Regions from separate parts of the Streptomyces sp. NPDC050287 genome, predicted to be linked through region 2. Evidence: riboswitches for the same ligand, from Rfam matches in the RefSeq annotation. Region 2 holds a riboswitch; each other region holds the start of a gene.
The links. A riboswitch is a leader RNA that binds a small molecule or an ion and turns the genes downstream of it on or off. The one in region 2 is predicted to bind cyclic di-AMP.
Positions count from the first base shown of each region.

Region 1: it holds a riboswitch for cyclic di-AMP, as region 2 does, so the genes downstream of both, ACIBK3_RS36500 (transglycosylase family protein) here and ACIBK3_RS46055 (M23 family metallopeptidase) in region 2, are expected to answer to the same signal.
Region 3: it holds a riboswitch for cyclic di-AMP, as region 2 does, so the genes downstream of both, ACIBK3_RS32000 (peptidoglycan DD-metalloendopeptidase family protein) here and ACIBK3_RS46055 (M23 family metallopeptidase) in region 2, are expected to answer to the same signal.

Region 1 covers NZ_JBITIY010000013.1:262,955-268,671, forward strand. Annotated here, with positions in the region: gene ACIBK3_RS36490 (cytochrome P450) at 1-1,265, shown strand, start outside; gene ACIBK3_RS36495 (transglycosylase family protein) at 1,416-2,504, shown strand; cyclic di-AMP (ydaO/yuaA leader) riboswitch at 2,698-2,884, shown strand; gene ACIBK3_RS36500 (transglycosylase family protein) at 2,889-3,590, shown strand; gene eno (phosphopyruvate hydratase) at 3,893-5,179, shown strand; gene ACIBK3_RS36510 (septum formation initiator family protein) at 5,311-5,717, shown strand, end outside.
Region 2 covers NZ_JBITIY010000032.1:17,853-23,569, forward strand. Annotated here, with positions in the region: gene ACIBK3_RS46050 (aldo/keto reductase) at 1-908, opposite strand, end outside; gene ACIBK3_RS46055 (M23 family metallopeptidase) at 1,000-2,028, opposite strand; cyclic di-AMP (ydaO/yuaA leader) riboswitch at 2,040-2,195, opposite strand; tRNA gene ACIBK3_RS46060 (tRNA-Met) at 2,516-2,589, opposite strand; gene ACIBK3_RS46065 (dihydrofolate reductase family protein) at 2,668-3,858, opposite strand; gene ACIBK3_RS46070 (MarR family winged helix-turn-helix transcriptional regulator) at 3,926-4,441, shown strand; gene ribA (GTP cyclohydrolase II) at 4,579-5,235, shown strand; gene ACIBK3_RS46080 (sensor histidine kinase) at 5,272-5,717, opposite strand, start outside.
Region 3 covers NZ_JBITIY010000010.1:168,441-174,157, forward strand. Annotated here, with positions in the region: gene ACIBK3_RS31995 (alpha-galactosidase) at 1-1,151, shown strand, start outside; cyclic di-AMP (ydaO/yuaA leader) riboswitch at 1,458-1,617, shown strand; gene ACIBK3_RS32000 (peptidoglycan DD-metalloendopeptidase family protein) at 1,622-2,581, shown strand; gene ACIBK3_RS32005 (DUF6250 domain-containing protein) at 2,836-3,552, shown strand; gene ACIBK3_RS32010 (SGNH/GDSL hydrolase family protein) at 3,698-4,483, shown strand; gene ACIBK3_RS32015 (TetR/AcrR family transcriptional regulator) at 4,544-5,143, opposite strand; gene ACIBK3_RS32020 (hypothetical protein) at 5,174-5,500, opposite strand; gene ACIBK3_RS32025 (Glu/Leu/Phe/Val dehydrogenase dimerization domain-containing protein) at 5,528-5,717, opposite strand, start outside.

The DNA of each region.
Region 1 (5,717 bases), on a different contig from region 2:
TCGATCCCCCCGAGCTCTTCACCTGGGAGTTCGCCACCGACCCCTACCCCGCCTACGCCTGGCTGCGCGAACACGCCCCCGTGCACCGCACGAAACTCCCCAGTGGGGTGGAGGCCTGGCTGGTCACCCGTTACGTCGATGCCAAGCAGGCGCTCGCCGACCCCCGGCTGTCCAAGAACCCGGCGCATCACGACGAACCCACGCACGCCAAGGGCAAGACCGGCATCCCGGGTGAGCGCAAAGCCGAGTTGATGACCCATCTGCTCAATATCGATCCGCCGGACCACACGCGGTTGCGGCGGCTCGTGTCCAAGGCGTTCACGCCGAGACGCGTCGCCGAGTTCGCCCCCCGCGTGCAGGAACTCACCGATCACCTCATCGATCAGTTCGCCCGGGAAGGGAGCGCCGATCTCATCCACGACTTCGCCTTCCCTCTCCCCATCTACGCGATCTGCGACCTGCTCGGCGTTCCCCGCGACGACCAGGAAGACTTCCGCGACTGGGCGGGCATGATGATCCGGCACGGCGGCGGGCCGCGAGGGGGCGTCGCCCGGTCGGTGAAGAAGATGCGCGGCTATCTCGCCGAGCTCATCCACCGCAAACGCGAGGCCCTCGCGGACGTGGCCACCCCCGGCGAGGACCTCATCTCCGGCCTGATCCGTGCCTCCGACCACGGTGAGCACCTCACCGAGAACGAGGCCGCGGCGATGGCCTTCATCCTGCTCTTCGCCGGGTTCGAGACCACTGTCAACCTCATCGGCAACGGCACCTACGCCCTTCTCACCCACCCCGACCAGCGCATCCGACTCCAGCAGTCCCTCGCCGCCGGCGAACGCGGGCTCCTGGAGACGGGCATCGAGGAACTCCTCCGCTATGACGGCCCCGTGGAGCTCGCCACCTGGCGCTTCGCCACCCGGCCGGTCAGCCTCGGCGGGCAGGACATTGCGGCCGGCGACCCCGTCCTCGTCGTACTCGCCGCCGCCGACCGGGATCCGGAGCGGTTCGCCGAACCGGACACCCTCGACCTGTCCCGGCGTGACAATCAACACCTCGGGTACGGCCACGGCATCCACTACTGCCTCGGCGCGCCCCTGGCCCGTCTGGAGGGCCAGACCGCCCTCGCCGGCCTGCTGATGCGCCTGCCGGACCTGCGACTCGCCGTCCATCCGGCGGAGTTGCGCTGGCGCGGCGGGCTCATCATGCGTGGACTGCGTACGCTGCCCGTCGAGTTCACGCCACGTGGCCGACTCGTCTCACCTGCGTAAAGGTGACACGCACTCAAGTCTGTGATCTTCACGTGATCTGCGCGGCATTAACTTGTGACAAGTGATCGTCTGCCTATACGTTCACGGATCAGCGCGGCGCCGAGTGTCGAGTGTCGCGCTGGTCACCGTTGTCTCGCGAAAGGTCTCCGCATGCTCTCCGGGAACGGCCGTCATCGTCGCCCCCGCCAGGCCCCGGCTCTCCTCGTCGCGGCCGGAGTGACCGGCACCGCCATCGCGATCCCGTTGCTCGCCGCCACCGGCGCCAGCGCGGCCAGCGGCACCACCTGGGACCAGGTCGCCAACTGCGAGACCGGCGGCTCCTGGAGCGAGAACAGCGGCGACGGATACTTCGGCGGACTCCACATCGCCCAGGCGGACTGGGAGAAGCACGGCGGTCTCGACTACGCCTCGCGCCCCGACCAGGCCAGCCGTAACCAGCAGATCGCGGTCGCCGAGAAGATCCTCGCGGACAAGGGTGTCGGCTACTGGTCCACCTGTGGACTGCTCAACGGGCTGAGCAAGGACTCCAAATCGGCCGACGTCGACACGGGTCTGGGAAGCGGCGGATCGGACGCGTCGAGCGGCTCGGACTCGTCCGGCCTGTCTGACTCCGGTGGCCTGTTGTCCGGTTCGTCCGGAAGCGCGTCCTCGGGTGCCGCCTCGGGCGCACCTTCGCCGTCCGCCTCCACACCGTCGTCGGACGCCTCCTCGGGTGCGTCGAATTCCTCGGACTCGGCGGACAATTCAGTCAAGTCCGGCTCCTCCTCTGATCCTTCCAATTCCCCTGATTCATCGGGTTCCTCCGGTTCCTCCGGTTCCGCCGGTTCTGGTCCGGGCGCCGGTGGCTCGCGGAATCCCGGCGGCACGTCCGCGGGTGCGACCGAGCAGGACGACTCGGACAACTCCTGGCGGGTGGGCGGCTCTTCGAGCCTCGTCGACACCGGAGCCCTTGACGCTGGAGCCCTCGACACCGACGCCGCGGCCGGCGGCAAGCACCGCGGCGGCAGCGCCCCGGAGGGCACGCTCGCCGGCACCGGTGACGCCGGCTCCTCCGGCGGCCGTCACGCGGCCCGCGGTGACTCGTACACGGTTCGCGTCGGGGACACGCTCGCGTCCATCGCCGACTCCCTTGACCTCCAAGGCGGATGGCGCGCGCTCTATGAGGAGAACAAGCAGGCCATCGGCGCCGACCCGAGTCGCATCACTCCCGGTCAGACCCTTGGACTTGGTGTCGAATAGGGCGAAAAGCAACGGGAGTTCACGCATACTTCGCACCGAATGTCCGGGTTGGTGAAAGTGTGGGATGAGTCTCAGAAGCCTTGATCGTCTTTGAAATTCCCCGGATCGCGTGTCTACGGTCAGGACCGCTCGTCACCACGAGCCCCGGCTGCCGCAACGCCGAATCCTGCCAGCGGTTGCCCGGGAACAGTCGTCGCGTCAAGCGCCGTAGGCAGGAGCGGGGGACCCAAGGTAAGCGCCGGGTCCGGCAGTTGAGGCCCTCCGGGGACTCGCGGCCGGCACCGGCTCGGGGTGAAGCCGCGCACCGAAAGGTGTGCGGCCGGGCAACTCAACCGGCCCGAACCCGACAGCTCACCTCGCAGGCGTCGGTGAGGGGATCCTTCCATGCTGTTTTCCGGCAAGGGCAAGCACCGTCGTCCGTCCAAGGCCACTCGGGCCATCGCCATCGCCGGTGTCACCGGCGCCGCCGTCGCCGCCCCGCTGATGGCGGCCGGCAACGCCTCCGCCGCCACCGCCTCCGAGTGGGACGCCGTCGCCCAGTGCGAGTCAGGCGGCAACTGGTCCATCAACACCGGCAACGGCTACTACGGCGGCGTGCAGTTCTCCGCCTCCACCTGGGCCGCGTACGGGGGCACCGCCTACGCCCCGCAGGCCAACCAGGCCTCCAAGGCGCAGCAGATAGCCGTCGCCGAGAAGGTCCTCGCCTCGCAGGGCAAGGGTGCCTGGCCGGTCTGCGGCAAGGGCCTGTCCGGCGCCTCCTACAGCGGCAGCAGCGCCGGCTCCTCGTCGAACGGCTCCGGCAGCGGCTCCAGCAGCTCCTCGAAGAGCACCACCCGCTCCACGACCGAGCAGCAGGCCTCCCGCTCCGCCGAGCGTCCGGCCGCGAAGAAGACCGTCACCACACCGACCGGCAAGAAGGTCAAGAAGGGCGACGGCGAGTACAAGGTCGTCAAGGGCGACACCCTCAGCTCCATCGCCGAGGCGCACGACGTCAAGGGCGGCTGGGCGAAGCTGTTCGAGCTGAACAAGGACATCGTCCAGGACGCCAACCTCATCTACCCGGGTCAGCAGCTGCACCTGAAGTAATCGGGTCGGCGGCTGCACCGCCTCACATCCGTGGTTCTTCCGCGGAAGGCCTCGTGGAGGGTCCCCCTGTCCCCACGGGCTCCCCGTCCCGGTGCGTATTCCCCCGTACGCACCGGGGCGGGGCTTTTTTGGGCTCCGGCTTTGTTCCGTTCGGAAACAATTTACTCTCGGTTCTGCCCAAGAGGTGGGCGAGCGCATGGCCGATCGGCCCTGGGCGGTTAGGCTCATCTCGCGGAGCCGACCGCGGCTCCGTGCACCACGGGCCCTGCGGCCCGCGTACCCGCGTCACATCCCAGAAGGAGATGCTCGTGCCGTCCATCGACGTCGTCGTAGCCCGGGAAATCCTGGACTCCCGAGGCAACCCCACGGTCGAGGTCGAGGTCGGCCTCGACGACGGAAGCACCGGTCGTGCCGCCGTCCCGTCCGGCGCCTCCACGGGCGCCTTCGAGGCCATCGAGCTCCGCGACGGTGACCCGAACCGCTACCAGGGCAAGGGTGTCGAGAAGGCCGTGCTGGCCGTCATCGAGCAGATCGGCCCGGAGCTGGTCGGCTACGACGCCACCGAGCAGCGCCTGATCGACCAGGCGATGTTCGACCTGGACGCCACCGACAACAAGGGCTCGCTCGGCGCCAACGCCATCCTCGGCGTCTCGCTCGCCGTCGCCCACGCCGCCTCCGAGGCCAGCGACCTCCCGCTCTTCCGCTACCTGGGCGGCCCGAACGCGCACCTGCTGCCGGTGCCGATGATGAACATCCTGAACGGCGGCTCGCACGCCGACTCCAACGTGGACATCCAGGAGTTCATGATCGCGCCGATCGGCGCGGAGTCCTTCTCCGAGGCGCTGCGCTGGGGCACCGAGGTCTACCACACCCTCAAGAAGGTGCTGAAGACCAAGGGCCTGTCCACCGGCCTCGGCGACGAGGGCGGCTTCGCCCCGAACCTCGGCTCCAACCGCGAGGCCCTCGACCTGATCCTCGAGGCCGTCAAGCAGGCCGGTTACATCCCCGGCGAGCAGATCGCCCTCGCGCTGGACGTCGCCGCCTCCGAGTTCTACAAGGACGGCAAGTACCTCTTCGAGGGCAAGGAGCGCTCCGCCGCCGAGATGACGGAGTACTACGAGGAGCTCGTCGCGGCCTACCCGCTCGTCTCCGTCGAGGACCCGCTGTTCGAGGACGACTGGGCGGGCTGGAAGGTCCTCACCGACCGCCTCGGCGACAAGGTCCAGATCGTCGGCGACGACCTGTTCGTCACCAACCCCGAGCGCCTGGCCCGCGGCATCGAGGAGGGCGCCGCGAACGCGCTGCTCGTCAAGGTGAACCAGATCGGCTCGCTGACCGAGACCCTGGACGCCGTCGAGCTGGCCCAGCGCAGCGGCTTCAAGTGCATGATGTCGCACCGCTCCGGCGAGACTGAGGACGTCACCATCGCCGACCTCGCCGTCGCCACCAACTGCGGCCAGATCAAGACCGGCGCCCCGGCCCGTTCCGAGCGCGTCGCCAAGTACAACCAGCTGCTGCGCATCGAGGAGATCCTCGACGACGCCGCGGTGTACGCCGGCCGCTCGGCCTTCCCGCGCTTCAAGGGCTGACCGCTCAAGGGCTGACCGTTCCGAGGGCTGACCTCGCCAAGGTCGATCCTCAGCCAGTCGTACGTACGTCCCCGTACCCGGTCCCGTACCGTGTGCGGGGACGTAGGCACGTGTGATGGGGAGGCGGGGACATGGCCGTGAAGGACCGGGACCGGTTCTCCACCGCGACCAGGATCAGACTGCTCGGCGAGCAGACGGCGGCCCGTGTCTACCGTTCCCAGACCAAACGGCAGGCCCGCCGCTCCCGGCTCACCGGCCGCGCGGCGCTGCTCGCCCTCGTGCTGTGCACGCTGGTCGTGGCGCTGGCCTACCCCATAAGGCAGTACGTCTCCCAGCGCGGCGACATCGCCGACCAGCAGCGTCTGCAGGAGCAGGCCCGGCAGCGGGTCGAGCAGCTGCGCGACCTCAAGGCACGCTGGCAGGACGACGCGTACGCGGAGCAGCAGATCCGGCAGCGGCTGCATTACGTGATGCCTGGCGAGACGGGCTTCATCGTCATCGACCCGAACGCTGCCAAGCAGTCGCGCGCCGACCTGGG
Region 2 (5,717 bases):
TCGGTCAGGGTCAGGTCCGCCACTCCCAGCAGCGCGGGCAGCTGCTCCACCGTCCGTGCGGACGCGATCGGCGCCGCGACCGTCGGCTGGGCCGCGAGCCAGGCGAGGGCGACCGTGGGGATCGGGGCGTCGTGGGACTGGGCGATCTCGTCGAGGGCGGTGAGGACCTTCTGGCCGCGCTCGGTCTGAAGATGCTTGGAAGCGCCCGCGGCCCGCGCGCTGTCGACCGTCGTACCGGGCCGGTACTTGCCGGTGAGGAAGCCGGAGGCGAGTGCGGAGTACGGGACGGCGGAGATGCCGGAACGTTCGGCGAGGTCCAAGAGCTCGCCCTCGTACGTGTCGCGCGAGACCAGGTTGTAGTGGGGCTGCAGGGCCACGTACCGGGCCAGGCCCTGGCGGTCGGAGAAGGCGAGGGACGCCTCCAGCCGCTCGGGGGAGATGTTGGACGCGGCGATGTAGCGGACCTTGCCGGCCCGGACCAGCTCGTCGAGCGCGGTGATGATCTCCTCGACCGGCACCTCGGGCTTGTCGAAGTGCGTGTAGTAGAGGTCGATGTAGTCAGTGCCGAGGCGCCGCAGCGAGGCGTCGGCGGCGGCCTTGATGTTGGCGGCGGACAGGCCCTGGTACTCGGGGTGCTGACTGACCTTGGTGGCGATGACGACGTCGGAGCGGTTGCCGCGGGCCCCCAGCCACTTGCCGATCACGGTCTCGGACTCACCGCCGGAGTTCCCCTCGGCCCACGCGGAGTAGCCGTCGGCGGTGTCGACGAAGTTGCCGCCGGCGGCCGTGTAGGCGTCGAGGACGGCGAAGGACGCCGCCTCGTCGGCGGTCCAGCCGAAGACGTTGCCTCCGAGGGCGAGCGGGAAGACCTCGAGGTCCGAGGAACCGAGCTTGCGAAGAGAAGTCATGCTTCTCTTCAACACCCGTGACGGAGCGCCTCATTCCGCCGAAGGTCCGAGGCGCTCACCAATTCCGCGTAAAACCGGCAGCCGTCAGCTGTCAGGGGTTGAGCCCCTTGCTCCGCAGCCACGACATCGGGTCGATGCCGGTGTCCGCGCCGTCCGGGTGGACCTCCAGGTGGAGGTGGGCCCCGGTCACGTTGCCGGTGGCGCCCACGCGGCCGATGACGTCACCCGTGCTGACCTTCTGGCCGACGCTGACGCTGATCGAGGACTGGTGGCAGAACCACAGCTCGGTGCCGTCGTCGAGGGTCAGGATCGTGCGGTAGCCGTACGCACCGGCCCAGCCCGCCTCGGTGATGGTCCCGCTGTGGATCGCCTTGATGAGCGTGCCCGTGGGCGCGGCGAAGTCGAGGCCGGTGTGGTAGCCGGAGGACCACAGCGAGCCTGCCTGACCGAAGGTGCCGGTGATGGTGTACGAGGAGGTCGGCAGCGTGTACTGCCTGGCCAGCTCGGCCAGGCGCGCGGCCTCGGCCTTCCTCTCGGCCTCCTCCTCCGCCTCCTTCTTCGCGGCGGCGGCCTTGGCCTGGGCCTCCTCCTCCGCCTTCTTCTTCGCGGCGGCGGCCTGCTTCTCGGCGGCGGCCGCGGCGTCGGCGGCGGCCTTGCTCTCGATCTGGTCCTGCTGCTGCTCGGCCTGGGCCAGGATCCGGGACCGCAGGACCTCACCGGCGTCCGAGCCGCTCTGCTTGGTCTGCGCGGAAGTCGTACCGACAGTGCTGAGCGCGGTCGCGGTGACCTCGGGGGTGTCATCGTCCGAGAGGAGGGAACCCACCGAGGGCAGGTCGGGCATGGAGATGGACAGCGGCGGCTTGCCGGTGTTGGCGCTGGCCATGCCGCCCGCGCCGACGGCGGCTATGACGCCGACGCCCAGGACGGTGGAGCTGCGGGCGAGTCCGCCGCGCTGCTTTGCGACACGGTGCCGGCCGCGTACGGGTCGGAGGGACTCCTCGGTGGGGTTCCACTCCGTCCAGGGGCCCTCGTCGGTGCGGTACTCGCCGTAGCCGAAGGTCTCGCTGTCACGCTGGCTCGGCACGAACGGGGCTTCTGGGGCAGGCCGGTTGGACGCCACGTGGGCGTGCTCCTTTCCTTCCTTCTCGCCTACCGGGTTAGCTGACGGGTTCGGAGCAGGAAGGTCTCCTACGCGCGTAAACAGCCGTGCGGACACGACGGTCTACGAGCGATTCACCCCAAGTGGTGGTTCCCCGGTTCCCTTGCGGGATTCGGCGCGTGCGCACGGAGCCGACTCTTGTGACGGCTGGGACGACCGCGCTGCGTTATCGAACGTTAATAGACGCGAGGCCTGTATTCCAAGCCGTTCCGCTTGATCATTAACGATTTCCGGCAGGACCAACGCCCCACCACCGGCGAAAAACGGGCGAGTTGACCAGGCACCAGAGACCGCACAGGAGTTGACGGTGTGTCAGTTGTTATGCGCAGGGCGCATGCCTGCTCACACGAGGTGACAACCATCGAACCTCGCCGACAGCCGCGAACCCGGCGGCCCCCGAACACACCGAGGGCCGGAACCCTTTCGGATTCCGGCCCTCGGCCTTCAGTAGCGGGGACAGGATTTGAACCTGCGACCTCTGGGTTATGAGCCCAGCGAGCTACCGAGCTGCTCCACCCCGCGTCGTTGTGTCTTCACTGTACGCCATACGCAGCACAGATGTCGCATCGGTCGTCCCGCCGCCCCGAACGGGGACCACCGTCAGCCCACCAAGTGCCGGTTCGGTGCCTTCGCCGACGTCTCGTACTCGTCGAGCACCACCACGTCCACCCCCGCCCCCTCCAGCAGCCCGCTCCCGTCCGCCCCCGCCACGAACGTGTCCGGCTCCCGCCAGGCCGTCACCACCCGCCGTACCCCCGCCTCCAGGATCAGCCCCGCGCACGGCACCGGCCGGGACGCCCGCCGCGCGCACGGCTCCAGGCTGCTGTATACCGTCGCGGACGCCAGCCGGGGATCTCCCGAGCCGATCTTCGCCAGTGCCGCCTCCTCCGCGTGCACGACGGGATCGTCACCCTCGCGCGAGTGACCGCGGGCCAGCTCCGTGCCGTCCGCGGCGACGATCACCGCGCCGACGCTGAAGGCGGTGCTCGACGGCGGGCACCGGCCGGCCAGTTCGCAGGCGAGGGACAGCCAGTGGCGGTCGGCGGCGGAGGGCAGCAAGCCGGTGCCGGGGGCCGTGGGCTCGTACCGCATGAGGACGACATCCTCGATCCGCCGGGTTTCCGCCAGGCGCAGCCGGCCACCTTGGTAGGCGCCCGGGCCGAAGAGCCGGGGCGCGTCCGGATCGCCGACGAAAAGCGGCGCGAGGACGAGCTGGAGTTCGTCGGCGAGGCCCTGCTGGAGGAGCTGCGTGTGGACGGTACCGCCGCCCTCGACCATGAGACGCTCCACGCCTCGTACGTCGTGCAGGTGTTCCAGAACCCGCCGCCAGTCGAGGCCGGCACCCACCGGAACGACATCGACGTCGAGGCCACGACCGCGGCCGAGGTCAGGGTCGCCGCCGTCGCTGCCGTCGCCGCCGAGGCCGAGGCCGACCGCACGCGCCCGTTCCGCGCCCTTGTCGGTCGTATATACGACCTTCTCACCACCGGTGTGCCAGAACTTCGCTTCCGGATCCAGGTCGCCCGACCCGCTGACCGCGACCTTGAGGGGGTACGCGGGCCGCCCGGCGGCGACACGGTCGGCGCGGCGCTGCGGCGAATTGACCAGCAGGCGCGGATTGTCGGCACGGATCGTCCCGGCGCCGACGAGGATCGCGTCGACGGATGCCCGTACCTCGTCGACGCGGTCGAAGTCGGCCGGGGAGGAGAGCAGCAGGCGTTCGGGGCCGGTGTCGTCGAGGTAGCCGTCGAGGGAGACGGCGGCGGACAGCAGGACGTAGGGATACGGCATCGAACGCGCTCACTCTCGAGGACGGGCCGGGCTTGGTTCAAATTTGAAACAAACCTACACTAGGGGTATGACGACTCGCTGGCTCACCTCCAAGGAGCAGCGCGCCTGGCGCGCGTACATCGCCGCGACGCACCTCCTGGAGGACGCGATCGACCGGCAGCTCCAGCAGGACGCCGGCATGCCCCACCTCTACTACTCCATCCTCGCCAATCTCTCCGACGCACCGGAACACCGCCTGCGCATGACCGACCTCGCCGAGCGCACGAAGATCACCCGAAGTCGGCTGACGTACGCGGTGACCCGGCTGGAGAAGGACGGCCTGCTGCGCCGGGAGAACTGCCGGTGGGACAAGCGCGGCAGCGTCGCCGAGCTGACCGAGGAGGGGATGGCGACGCTGGAGCGCACGGCGCCCGGCCATGTGGCGACCGTACGGGCGTCCTTGTTCGACCAGCTCACCGAGGAACAGGTGGACCAGCTGGAGGAGATCTGCGCGAGCGTCGCACAAGCCCTGGAGAGCGGCGACACCCGCCCGGCCCCGGACGACGTGCCGTGGCGCCGCCGCTCGTCCCCGCCTTGTCCGTGACACCGGCGCACACCTTCATGACACTCACCACAATCCCGTTGCTTCAAATTTAAAGCATGAGGTAGGGTCCGGAGTCGTAGATCTGCTTCAAATCTTAAGCAGATGTGCCCACCGGACCCCTACCCGGGAGAACCCGCATGCCCGACTTCCCCGCCGCCACCCCGCGCTCCCGCGTCCGGGTACCGCTGCGCTTCCACGACGGCTATGGCGTCGACGCCGAACTGGTCACCTTTCACGGACTCACCGACGGCCAGGAACACGTGGCCGTCGTCCTCGGCGACCCGGCCACCGCCCCCGGCACCACCCCGCTCGTGCGCCTGCACTCCGAGTGCCTGACCGGTGACGTCTTCGGCTCGGCCCGCTGTGACTGCGGCCGGCAGCTGCGGGAGGCGGTCGAGCGCATCGCGGACCGCGGCGGCGTGCTGCTCTACCTCCGCCAGGAGGGCCGGGGCATCGGCCTCTACAACAAGCTCGACGCGTACGCCCTCCAGGACCAGGGCCTCGACACCTACGCCGCCAACACCGCGCTGGGCCTGCCCGAGGACGCCCGTGACTACACGGCGGCGGCCCAGATGCTGCAGGCCCTCGGCATCACGTCCCTGGACCTGCTCTCCAACAACCCGGACAAGGCGGACCAGTTGCGCGACCTCGGCATCGACGTCGAGAACCGGGTGCCCACGGGTGTCTTCACCACCGCGCACAACGTCCGTTACCTGCGCGCGAAGGTCCTCCAGACCCAGCACACGCTCCCCCTGGGCGAGCTGACACCACTCCCGGCGACCCACGCGGTCTGACCGGGTACGCCACCCCCTCCCCACCGTCCCCGGCGATCACCACACGCACGGCAACTCGACCTGGATCACGGTGCCGCCGCCGACCGGGCTGGTCACCTCGACCGTCCCGTCGAGCGCGGCGACCCGCCGCCGCATGCCGAGGATCCCCGACCCGTCCCCGCTCTCGTCCGCGCCGCCCCGGCCCTCGTCGCGCACCCGCACCGACAGTCCGCGCCGGGTCCGGGCGAGACGCACCGCGGCCCGCGGTGACCCGCTGTACTTGGCGGCGTTGGTCAGTGCCTCGGCGACCACGAAGTAGGCGGCGGCCTCCACGGCCGCGGGCGCCCGGACGCCCTCGTCCAGTCCGCTGTCGTCCACGGTCACGGCGAGCCCTCCCCCACTCTCGGCTTCGCTCGAGCGGGGGGACCCCCACCCGGCGGCCAGCGCGCGGACGGCGCCGGCCAGTCCGCGGTCGGTGAGGATCGGCGGGTGGATGCCGCGCA
Region 3 (5,717 bases), on a different contig from region 2:
TCGACATCTCCGAGGAGCAGCAGGGGGTGCTGGCCCGCCGGGCCGCGGCGATCGGCGTCGAGCTGTTCGTCGTCGACGACGGCTGGTTCGGCAAGCGCACCAGCGACCGGGCAGGCCTCGGCGACTGGACGCCCAACCCCGACCGCTTCCCGCAGGGCCTCAAGCCCCTCGCCGACTCCGTGCACGACCTCGGCATGCAGTTCGGCATCTGGGTCGAGCCGGAGATGGTCAACCCGGACAGCGACCTCTACCGCGCCCACCCGGACTGGGTGCAGTACCAACCGGGACGAAAGCGGACGGAGTTGCGCAATCAGCTCGTACTGAACCTCGCCCGCGAGGACGTCCAGGAGTACCTCTGGCAACAGCTCCACACCCTGCTCTCCAGTGCCCCGATCGACTATGTGAAATGGGACTTCAACCGCTGCTTCACCGACGCCGGCTGGCCCGGCGACCCCTACCCGCAGCGTCTGTGGGTCGACCACGTGACCGCGCTGTACCGCCTGCTCGACCGGTTGCGTCAGGCCCACCCGAACGTCGCCTTCGAGTCCTGCTCGGGCGGCGGCGGGCGGATCGACCTCGGTGTGATGAGCCGTACGGACCAGGTGTGGACCTCCGACAACACCGACCCGCTCGACCGGCTCGCCATCCAGCACGGCTTCAGTCAGATCCACCCCGCGCGCGTGATGGCCGCCTGGGTCACCGACAGCCCCAACACGCAGCTCAACGGCCGGGTCAGCTCCCTGCGGTTCCGGTTCGTCAGCGCTATGGCCGGAGTGCTGGGGGTCGGCGGAGACCTCGCCGAGTGGACCGACGAGGAACTCGCCGAGGCCGGCGAGTGGGTCGCTCTCTACAAGGAGATCCGGCCCCTCGTGCAGCGCGGCGACCTCTACCGGCTGCGGCCCCCGGAGGGCGGGCTGAGCGCGGTGCAGTACGTCCTCGGCGACGAGGCGGTCGTTCTCGCCTGGCTCCAGGCCCAGCACTACGGTGAGCCGGTACCGGCACTGCGGCTGCGCGGGCTCGACCCGACAGCGTCGTACGAATGCCGTGAAACGGGCGAAGTGCACCGAGGGGCGGTGCTGCTGCACCACGGACTGCGTACCGGTTTGCGGGGAGATCTGGACGCGACAGTTCTCCGGCTGCGCCGCATCTGAGAGTTGTGCCCTAATTGGCGCCTTCATTCCAACTCCATGTGGAATCAGGCGTTCTGTGGGGCGGCGCGTGAGGAGCGTCATATTCGTGACCGTGCGTCGCCCGTCATGTCCACGTAATTCTCGCGTGTTTCAAGGGGATTCGGGTGAGGGGCTTCCTCCTGATCGACGGAGGGTGACCGGTCATTCCCTTGGGGAATCAACAGGAACGCAATGGGACGCAACCTCTCACTTGTCCCTGCGCGTCTTGGTCGCTTACCTTCACGATTCCATCCGGACGGACGCCCAATCCTGCCGCCGCCCGGATCCCGCACACACTCACCCGTACACGGCAGGAGCGGGGGACCCACAGGCACAACCGCCTGTTCCGGTCTCCGGAACAGGCTAGGGGTAAAGCCGTTTCTTCGGAGCGGCCGGGCATCTCCAGTCCGCACCCGACAGCTCACCTCGCAGGCGCCGGAGAGGAATTCGCCATGCCCGCGAAGGGTAAGCACCGCCGTCCGAAGACCCAGCGCTTCACCCGTTCCATAGCCGTCGCCGGAACCGGCGGCGCCGCACTCGCCCTTCCGCTTCTGGGGGCCACCGGTGCCCATGCGGCGAGTGCCCATTCCCTTTCGGGCAATTCCGCTCAGTCGTCTCTTCCGGTCGCCGCGAAGAAGTCGGTGACCGAAAAGGCGGTGGCCGAAAAGGCGGCTTCCGTGCGGGGTTCGGATGTGAGGACCTATTCCGTGCGGACCGGCGACTACCTCGCCAAGATCGCAGACGAGCAGAATGTGAGCGGTGGCTGGCACCGGCTCTACGACGACAACCGCCAGGCCGTCGGCGACGACCCGTCGCTGATCCATCCCGGCCTCAAGCTCACGATCGGCAAGAAGGCCGCGGCGAGCACCACGAAGTCCGAGTCGCCCTCCGAGGATTCGGGTGCGTCCGCCTCCTCGCCGAAGTCGTCCTCCTCGTCGAAGTCGTCCTCGTCTCAGAAGCCGACGGAGGCCACTCAGAGCGCGGAGACCACCACCACCGCGGGTGGCTTCACCCTCCCGGTCTCCGGCGCCGCCATCGGCACGCCGTACCACATGGCGGGCAGCATGTGGTCGAGCGGCTACCACACCGGGGTCGACTTCGTCGTCCCGACCGGCACCTCGCTCAAGGCCGTCGGCGCGGGCACGGTCGTCTCCGCGGGCTGGGGCGGCGCGTACGGCAACCAGGTCGTCATCAGGCTGGCAGACGGCTACTACGCGCAGTACGCGCACCTGTCATCGCTCTCCGTCTCGAGCGGGCAGAGTGTGTCCGAGGGCCAGCAGATCGGCCTCTCCGGCGCGACCGGCAACGTGACCGGACCGCATCTGCACTTCGAGATCCGCACCACCCCGGACTACGGCTCCGACGTCGACCCGGTCGCCTACCTCCGCACGAAGGGCGTCTCGGTCGGCTGACGCCCCGTAGACCATCTGCCTGACACGCTGCCGAAGGCCGGACCCCGATCCCCGGGTCCGGCCTTCGGTATGTCCGGGGCTCGGCGGACTTCCTGTCTCGTCCTGATCATCACATTGCGGTCATGTGGCAGGGGCGACCGAGGTGTCGACAGCGCGGGGTCGGTCAGGTCACAGTGAACTCCGTTGCGGGGTAAGCGCTTTCTCCCGCTGTCGCCCCCAACCCTCCATCACCCCTCCCGAAGGAGCCGCTTCCCGTGACGACCACGCGCAGAGCGTTCGGAGCCCTGGCGGCCGGTGCCGCCCTCACGGCCCTCGCCCCCACGGCCACCGCGAGCGCCTCGCCCCGCCACCGCCGCCTGATCGCCCACGACGACTTCCGCCACGGCCTCGGACAGTGGGCCGTGGAACTCGAGCAGGGCGGCACCGTCGCCGCCTCGAAGGGAATCCTGGAGATCGACGTGCCCGCCGGGGCGACGGTCTGGTTCAGGAAGCGGCTCGAAGGACCGTACATCCTGGAGTACACCGCCACGCCGGTGTCCGAGGGCGGGGTCAACGACCGCGTGTCCGACCTCAACAACTTCTGGAACGCCCTCGACGTCCGCTCCCCTGACGACCTGTTCGCCACCGCGCGGGGCGGTGCGCTCGCGGAATACGACTTCCTGAAGACGTACTACGCCGGCTACGGCGCCAACACCAACACCACGACCCGGCTGCGCCGTTATGTCGGCGAGCCCGGCGTCCGGCCGCTCGTCTACGACTACTCGGAGCCGCTGCTCGTGGCCAACCGGCCGAACCGGGTGCGGATCGTCTCCGACGGTCCGACGGTGCGATGGTGGAACAACGGACGGCTGGTGTTCGACTACCGGGACCCGGAGCCGTACACGAGTGGGCACTTCGCCTTCCGGACCACCTGGAGCCACTTCCGGATCTCCGGGTTCCGGGTGTGGCAGTCGAAGCTCCAACAGCGTTGACAAGAAGGCTATTCCTGGTTTGACCAACCCTTGGTCAGTGGCTTATCTCACCGCCCGTCAACCCTTTCCTACGGTCGCGTAGCTCACATCCGAAGGGGAATCATGGGCCGATGTGGCAGACGATTCGAAGAGTGACAACACATCAGTGATCGGGTCGTACGTGGCGGTGGGGGACAGCTTCACCGAGGGCGTCGGCGACCCCGGGCCCGACGGGGCGTTCGTCGGCTGGGCCGACCGGTTCGCGGTACTTCTCGCGGACCGCCGGCCCGAGGGCGACTTCACCTACACGAACCTCGCCGTGCGCGGGAAACTGCTCGACCAGATCGTGGCGGACCAACTGCCGCAGGCCGTGGCACTCGCGCCGGACCTGGTCTCCTTCTGCGCCGGCGGCAACGACATCATCCGTCCCGGCACCGACCCCGACGAGGTGGCCGAGCGCTTCGAGCGGGCCATCGCGCGGCTCACCGCCGTCGCCGGCACCGTGATGGTGACGACCGGCTTCGACACCCGAGGCGTCCCCGTCCTCAAGCATCTGCGCGGCAAGATCGCCACGTACAACGGGCATGTGCGGGCCGTCGCCGACCGGTACGGCTGTCCCGTGCTCGACCTGTGGTCCCTGAAGTCCATCCAGGACCGCCGTGCCTGGGACGGCGACCGGCTCCACCTCTCGCCCGAGGGGCACACCCGCGTGGCGCTGCGCGCGGGCCAGGCCCTCGGCCTGAAGATCCCTGCCGACCCGGAGCAGCCCTGGCCGCCGCTCCCGCCGCGCGGCACCCTGGAGATCCGGCGCGACGACGTGCACTGGGCGCGCGAGTACCTGGTGCCGTGGATCGGACGCCGGCTGCGGGGGGAGTCGTCGGGGGACCACGTGACCGCCAAGGGCACGCTGTCACCGGACGACATCAAGACGCGGATCGCTTCGGTGGCCTGAGGGTGCGGGTGCCCGTGCGTTTCGCCCCCAGGACGGCGGGCGGGCGCCGGGCACTCGGCGTTACGGCTCCTGGGCCGTCAGCGCCTCGCGGGTCAGCCCCAGTTCCCGGGCCAGCGCCTCGTCCACCCACCTCTGTGCCCGCGCGCGCGGGACCGCACCCGCGTACGACGTGAGTTGTACGGCGAGACCGTCGAGCAGGGCGGTCAGGCGCAGGGCCGTGCCCATCGGGTCCGGGCAGCGGAACTCCCCCGCGGCCACGCCCTCGGCGATCACCTCGGCGAGCGCCGCCTTCCACTGCCTGTCGAGATCCCGAGTGACCTCCTGCAGCGCGGGCTCGCGCAGCGCCGCCGCCCAGCCCTCGATCCACAGCCGCCAGCCCTTGGCCTGGCCGGTCGGGGCGTACCAGCGCACTGCCGCGCGCAGCCGGCGCAGCGCCGTGGTGCGGCGACCGAGCAGCTTGCGCAACCGGGCGAGGTCGTCCTCCGCGGCGTGGGTGAACGCGGCGGCGACCAGCTTCTCCTTCGACGAGAAGTGGTAGAGCACGAGCGCGTTGCTCACCCCGAGCGCCGAGGCCACGTCGGCGATCCTGACCGCCGCGACACCTCGCGCCTCGATCTGCTCGACGGCGGCCCGCAGCAATTCCTCTCGCCGCTCCGTCACGCTCAACCGCACCCTTGCCACGCGGTCACCCTATTGCGTCACCGCTGATGGCGCCGGGTGGGGGCGCTGGTCCACCAGTTCCACGCGGTGGAGGTCGGTGCGTGCGATCGCCGCGTCGCGTTCAGCGGCCAGAGAGGTGCGTCGCGGGTCGGCCGTGAAGCCGTCGTAGCCGGCCTGCGAGGCGAACTCGATCAGCTGGATCTCGTCCGGGCCGACCCCGGCCCCGACGGTACGGGCACGCTGCAGGAGTCGGCCGTCGTGCTCGCCCAGCAGCGCCAGGACCTTGTCCTCGTAGGCGGCCAGGGCCTCGCCGGCTCCGGAGCGGGCCCACAACAGAACGCACAGGTGAACGGTCACGGTGCCCGACCCTATCGGCGACCGCCGTCACCGGTACCACCCGAACCGCTCCGCGATCAACGGCAGCCGGTCGGCGACGATGGCGTGCGCCGCCGCCCTCGGGGTCGTCCCGTCGGCGTGCGCGCGGGCCAGCATCTGCTCGACCAGCGCGCGCATCGAGCGCCGGGTGTGGCTGAACGCCTCGTCGGCGTCGGGGCCGATGTCGCCGAAGAGGGTC